DNA from 3 places in the Sphingobacterium zeae genome. Region 3 is predicted to be linked to each of the others. Evidence: riboswitches for the same ligand, from Rfam matches in the RefSeq annotation. Region 3 holds a riboswitch; each other region holds the start of a gene.
What was found. A riboswitch is a leader RNA that binds a small molecule or an ion and turns the genes downstream of it on or off. The one in region 3 is predicted to bind S-adenosylmethionine.
Positions count from the first base shown of each region.

Region 1: linked by a shared signal. The riboswitch ahead of QE382_RS10500 (O-acetylhomoserine aminocarboxypropyltransferase/cysteine synthase family protein) and the one ahead of QE382_RS03360 (methylenetetrahydrofolate reductase) in region 3 are both predicted to bind S-adenosylmethionine.
Region 2: linked by a shared signal. The riboswitch ahead of metE (5-methyltetrahydropteroyltriglutamate--homocysteine S-methyltransferase) and the one ahead of QE382_RS03360 (methylenetetrahydrofolate reductase) in region 3 are both predicted to bind S-adenosylmethionine.

Region 1 covers NZ_JAUTBA010000001.1:2,528,808-2,531,077, forward strand. The annotation lists gene QE382_RS10500 (O-acetylhomoserine aminocarboxypropyltransferase/cysteine synthase family protein) at 1-926, opposite strand, end outside; SAM riboswitch class I at 1,184-1,296, opposite strand; gene QE382_RS10505 (FUSC family protein) at 1,477-2,270, opposite strand, start outside.
Region 2 covers NZ_JAUTBA010000001.1:5,342,320-5,344,589, forward strand. The annotation lists gene QE382_RS22520 (response regulator transcription factor) at 1-432, shown strand, start outside; SAM riboswitch class I at 616-718, shown strand; gene metE (5-methyltetrahydropteroyltriglutamate--homocysteine S-methyltransferase) at 796-2,270, shown strand, end outside.
Region 3 covers NZ_JAUTBA010000001.1:784,635-786,904, reverse strand. The annotation lists gene QE382_RS03365 (glycosyltransferase family 117 protein) at 1-141, opposite strand, end outside; gene QE382_RS03360 (methylenetetrahydrofolate reductase) at 456-1,412, opposite strand; SAM riboswitch class I at 1,485-1,587, opposite strand; gene QE382_RS03355 (hypothetical protein) at 1,807-2,270, opposite strand, start outside.

The DNA.
Region 1 (2,270 bases), 1.7 Mb from region 3:
GCGTTGTCGATATGCCGTTGTACACGTAGAGACAATGTTTCAAGGCCTTGTAACAACAAGAATGAATTGAAAGGAGAGAGCGCTGGTCCGAAATCTCTTAATCCCTCTACACGCGCGCGAATTGCAAATTGTATATTGCCAAATGGGCCATTTTCACCAAAAACATCTGAAAACACCAATCCATGATAACCCTCGGATGGTTCAGAAAATTGTGGATACTTCCCATTCCCCCAGTTATAGTTACCCCCATCAACGATGACGCCACCAATGCTGGTTCCATGCCCCCCAATCCATTTCGTTGCCGATTCAACGACTACGTTTGCCCCATGCTCTAATGGTTTAAATAAATAACCCCCAGCTCCAAATGTGTTGTCAACAATTAATGGCAAATCGTATTTCTTCGCTACAGCGGCGATTTTTTCAAAATCAGGAATATTGAAACTCGGGTTTCCGATTGTTTCGACATAGATAGCCTTAGTTTTATCATCAATGAGCGCTTCTATTTTATCAGCTTCAGCATCGGTTGCAAAACGAGCTTCAATACCTAGCCGTTTGAATGAAACTTTGAATTGATTGAATGTGCCTCCATATAAGTTGGACCCTGCAACAAAATTGTCGCCGTTTTCAAGAATATTATTTAATGCAATAAACTGCGCTGCCTGACCAGATGCAACTGCGACTGCTGAAATGCCACCTTCTAAAGCTGCAATCCGTTGTTCAAATACATCCGTAGTTGGATTCATGATCCGGGTATAAATGTTTCCAAACTGCTTTAACGCGAATAGATTGGCTCCATGTTCTGCATTTTCAAATACAAAAGATGTTGTTTGATATATAGGAACTGCTCTGGATCCTGTGGTAGGATCAGCGACCTGGCCAGCATGAACCTGTAGTGTTTCGAATTTTAAATTTTTGTTAGAAGACATAATATATCAGATTTTAAGGTTTCAAAAAAGAATTTGTAAAGGTAAAAGAGAAGCATACACACCTACTTCGAAGGTCTGTCAAATCGTTATCCAAGGAAAAAGGAAATGATTTTTAACAAGCAGGGAAGTGTGTATGCATACGCATTCGCATCGATACTTTTTTACGATGTAGTACACTTTTGCTGTTCGCAAGGTTCAGTTCTATTGAACCTGAATTTTTAATGGATTTCAGTAATTTAATAAGCATTGTCTTATATCATTTATATGCTCCAAAACGATATTATTTTGGACAGGAATTGGCACCTTTTCAAGCAAATTGAAGGTTGCCAGTGGGTCATTGAGCCAGTCTCTCGCCACTTCTTTATAAATCAAGACCTACTGATTAAGGAAGGTGTTGATTAGAAATCTTCTTTCGAAGACGACACAAATATAAACTTCTTTTTTATCAATGCAAAAGAAATACGTTTTTTTTAGTTAAAAGAGAACTGCCTCCTTAGCTGTAATCGCATATTCGTTATCCAATAGCGATACATAAATGCATCGTTTGGCCTTATGTTTTAGTAAAGTTGATATTTTCAGCAAGCTGATCTAAATCGGTTAAAAGAGGTTTCAAAGCATCAATCCTACCGTGGATACCCTGCTGTATTTCGTGATTCGCCTCTCGACCTAAGGATATGGAGAGACCAACCAAATGTGAATTGATGCGATAGGAGAGTGCTTGAAAATGATGGATATGAGACCAGTCGACCCATTTGTGCTCAGGTTCTTTTTTCATTTGATTGATTGCTTCGGAAAAGAGAGCCATGGCTGTCTGTGCCTTTTTTCGAGCGAGCCGAATGTCGAAAGAACTTTGCAGATCGTCGGAAAGGCGTTTGTTGATAATTTGAAAATAATGGTGGTTATATAATGCGACCTCTTTTGCTAAGTGGACCATACTCGTGCTTTGGCGCACTGGTATCAAGAAATAACCCGCTATTGCCAGCAGCGCACCTACTAAAGTAAAAATTATTCTACTGCCCAAAATGATATTAATATTTCCTTCAAATAAGTTTAATGCAATGACTATGCCCAGCGTAATAAAGATCACACTGACCATATAGTTTGATCGGTTGAACAAGAAGAATCCAAATAGTCCAGTAGCGGCAATTAGAAGAAGAGCGGGCAGAAAATCAATGGAGACCAAACAGAGTATTCCGACGGCAATTCCCGAAAATGTACCTAGTATGCGTTCTATATTGCGTGTTTTGGTCATTGAAAATGCGGGTCTTGCAACAATGGCAATAGTGAGTAAGATCCAATAGGTATATTTAAAATCCAAGAAAGAAATACCTATCAATGCACCCG
Region 2 (2,270 bases), 4.6 Mb from region 3:
GAAGATAAAACTGAAGCTTTTGAACTTGGAGGAGATGATTATATTACCAAGCCGTTTCGGGTTGAGGAATTGTTACTTCGCATCAATGCCCTGCTAAAACGCAGTGTTCGGGATAAAGAAGAAGAGGTAGTTGCAGACAAATTTGAAATTGGCGATTATTTCTTTGATTACACAAGTCAGCAGATTTCCTATAAAGGGCAGATGCAGAAACTATCGACTAAAGAAGCTGAACTATTACGCCTGCTCTGCCTAAAGAAAAATGATGTATTGACAAGAGAGGAGGCCTTATTAAAGATATGGCATGATGACAACTATTTTACTGGTAGAAGTATGGATGTCTTTCTCAGTAAACTTCGAAAATACCTGAAAGAGGATAGTAAAGTTGAGATTGTAAATGTACATGGCAAAGGTTACAAACTTTTGGTAAGCTAAAAACACAGGGAATGAGTCAATCGATCATTCCCATTTTTTATCTGTCACGCAATGAATTATGAAATAAAATAGTAATTCGATGAGAAGAAGAGAAAAAAAGCATCTCGTTCTTAGTAGAATATAAAAAATAGGTATACTTTCATAAAAAATTTGCATTTTTAAAATAATTACGTACCTTAGCATCGCTTATAGAGAAAGGCAGAGGGAATAGACCCGATGAAGCCTTAGCAACCTGTCCCTTGACAAGGTGCTAAATTCTACCCATTGTATATGGGAATGATAAGCCGAAGTCACCAAATTCTAGTGTGTCCTTCTCTCTCTAGCAAGAAATATAGTTGAAAAAAAATATTAAAAACATTCATTATGTTATTGACTAACAATTTAGGTTACCCTCGTGTGGGCGCGTTCCGCGAATTGAAAAAAGCCAATGAGGCCTATTGGGCTAAAAAATCTTCTGTTGAGGAATTATTGGATACCGCAAAAAAAATACGTGAAGGCAATTGGAAAACACAAAAAGATGCTGGAATAGATTTGATCCCTTCCAATGATTTCTCCTTTTACGATCAAGTATTGGATTTAACCCTTACGGTTGGTGCAATTCCTGCCCGTTACCATTCCTTATTGAATAAAGTAGACAACAATTACAGTTTAGATCTATATTTCGCTATGGCTCGTGGTTTCCAGCAGGAAGGAATCGACGTGACTGCAATGGAAATGACCAAGTGGTTAGATACCAACTACCACTACATGGTACCAGAATTTACAAAAGATCAAGAATTTAAATTGACTTCTGAAAAATTCTTAAACGAATACAATGAAGCAAAATCATTGGGCATTGACACTAAACCAGTTTTGCTTGGTCCGATCACTTACCTATTGATCGGTAAAGAAAAAGAAGCTGGCTTCGACCGTATCGATTTATTGGATAAACTTGTGCCTGTATACGAGCAAATATTGGCTAAACTAGCTGATGCTGGTGCACAGTATGTCCAGATTGATGAGCCTTTCTTAGCATTGGATCTAGATGCTAAAGTAAAAGCTTTATATCAACCTACTTTCGAAAAATTAGCTGCAGCAGCAAAAAATATCAAATTAATCGCAACGACTTACTTCGAAGCTTTAAAAGACAACGAAGATATCGCAGTTAACTTACCTATCCATGCTTTACATTTGGATCTGGTACGCGGTGAAAACCAATTGGATACGGTATTGGCTAAAGTTCCAGCTTCATTAACATTATCTTTAGGTATTGTTGAAGGCCGTAACATCTGGAAAAATGATTACGAAAAATCATTGGTTAAAATCAAACAGGCTGTTGATGCATTAGGAAAAGACCGTGTTTGGGTGGCTCCATCTTCATCATTGTTGCATGTTCCTTTTGACCTAGATAATGAGCATAATGAACAATCATTACCTGCTGAAGTAAAGAATTGGTTAGCATTTGCTAAACAAAAATTAGCTGAGGTAAAAGACTTAGCTGTATTGGCAGAAGGCGAAGTTGATGCGGAAACAGCGAAACGTTTTAAAGCGAACAAAGCTGCTGCTGAAAGCCGTCGCACTTCTCCATTAATTCACAAACCTGAAGTTAAAACACGTACAAGCAATATCACTGATGAGGATGCAAAACGCTCTTCAGCATTTGCAGACCGTAAAGCGGCGCAACAAGCGAAGTTCAACTTGCCGGCATTCCCGACCACCACTATCGGTTCATTTCCACAAACGAAAGATGTTCGTAAATGGAGAGCAGACCTGAAAAAGGGTGCTATTACGCAGGCAGAATACGATAAAGCAATCGCAGAAGAAACAGAAAACACCATCCGTCTTCAAGAGCAATTGGA
Region 3 (2,270 bases):
ACCGGCATTACCAAAAGCCAGGTTGGAAAATATATTCTGAATCAGAAGAAATAAGGGTGCCCCAGGTTGGTGTGCCACTTCCAGCTTGTAAGCACAGGCAATGAATTCACCACAATCCCACCAGCTTACCGTCTTTTCCACGGTAGCAATATATACACATGTGGCAACGAGTCCGCAAGCAAAACCCAGTAGAGATTTATTCTATTGTACGTCATAAGGTCGATTGGTCTTTTATTAAATCCTTTAGAGCACATTAATGTAAAAAGTTATCTTGATTTAAGTATGTTAATTAACACTATTTAACACAAGTACCTAACAATAAATACCCTGTCACTTGGATTCGCTTAAATGAAATCAGTTAGAAACACGACGAATTGGGTATTAGTTCAATTATAGTATATGTTAACAATGAAAAAGGGAGCTTATCAGCTCCCTTTACCTGGTATTTTTATAAGTTAGGCTAATTTTTGTACAATTTTCTTTGTTGGGCCCGGATTACTCATCGTATAAAAATGTAAAACCGGAGCGCCAAACTTGATCAGCTCCCGACATTGTTGTACCAACCACTCTTCTCCGACTTGTCTGACGTCGGCATTCGTTTTACAGGCCGAAACGGCATCGCTCAGTTCTTCTGGAATATCCAGATGAAATATTCTGGGTAAGGTCACAAGCTGCTTTTTAGTTGTCAGTGGCTTTAATCCGGGGATAATAGGCACATGGATTCCATTATCCCTACATTTAGTAACAAATTCCTTATATTTTTCGACATTAAAGAACATTTGAGTTACAATAAATTCCGCCCCCATATCGACTTTTTGTTTCAGATATTTAAAGTCAGTATTAAAATTTGGCGATTCAAAGTGTTTTTCGGGGTAACCTGCTACACCGATACAAAAATCAGTTTTTTCTGAAGTCACAATATCCTCATGTAGATACTTTCCTTTATTCATATCAGTAACCTGTTCCAATAGGTCTGTTGCAAAAGCATGTCCACCATCCGTTGGAATAAAATCAGCATCGCCCTTACGCGCATCTCCGCGCAATACTAAGACATTATCTATGCCCAGGAAGTTCAGATCGATCAGTGCATTTTCGGTTTCCTCCTTAGTAAAACCACCACATATCAAATGGGGTACTGCATCAACTTTATATTTATTCATGATTGCTGCACATATCGCCACTGTTCCAGGACGTTTGCGATAGGAAACGCGTTCCAGTAATCCACCTGCATGCTCTTTATAGATATAATCTTCGCGGTGGTAAGTTACGTCGATAAAAGGAGGTTTAAACTCCATCAGTTCATCCATGGTTTTAAAAATACTTTGGATGCCCTGCCCTTTCGCCGGTGGTAATAGCTCAAAAGAAAACAATGTTTTTCCGTTGGCATTCTGGATATGATCGATAATTTTCATTAAAAAAACTGTTTTTTAGTTTGGTTGGCTTATATCGAAACGCACACGTCGAGGAATCGTTGATCTTCATGTAACTTATCTTTCCCACATGGAGTAGGGTAGAATTTAGCACCTTGAACAATACAGGTTGCTAAGGCTTCAACGGGTCTATTCCCTCGGCCTTTCTCTATAAGCATTGCTAATATCGTTTTAAAAAATCAAAAGACAAAAATATTTTTTCGAAAAGACTAAAATGGTAGCGAAAAGACCGTAATAAATACGGTTTCAGAGTTATTCCCAGGCAATAGCAGGAATTTACGCTCCACCAAAAATAAAAGACTTAAAAAAAACAGATAAATTTAACGATCGAAAATCATTGACAGCCAAGAGATTGACTAAGCCACAACACGATCGCCTAAAGATGCGCTGCCAGGGAATTCCGTAGATTTTTGAGATAAAATGTGATTAATAAAAGGCCTGTTACATGGTATTCCTCTTTCGATCCATATTTAAAGCCATCGAATAAATAGCGATAGGCGATCAATGCATTTTGTTCATTGTAAAACAACTCTTTCCACGATTCCGGCACATCGGTCCACGCCTTGAGCACAATACCGTTCTCCGCATAAATAATTGGCGATTCAATACCATCCATTCGATAATCGTGATGTGTACCAGAACTTGATATATGTTGAAAGTAAGCGATGGAATAATCAACAAAATTTAATGCCCTCGCCCTGATCTCTTTTTCACTTTCTGTTCTTACGGGAGCATTCCTCCACAAATTCACTTGACTGTCAAATTTGCTTGGCGTCTCGCGTATAGGGGTTTTATCTAAAGCGAAATTGAGATAAAGTCTTTCGGTAGTCGGCACACGCG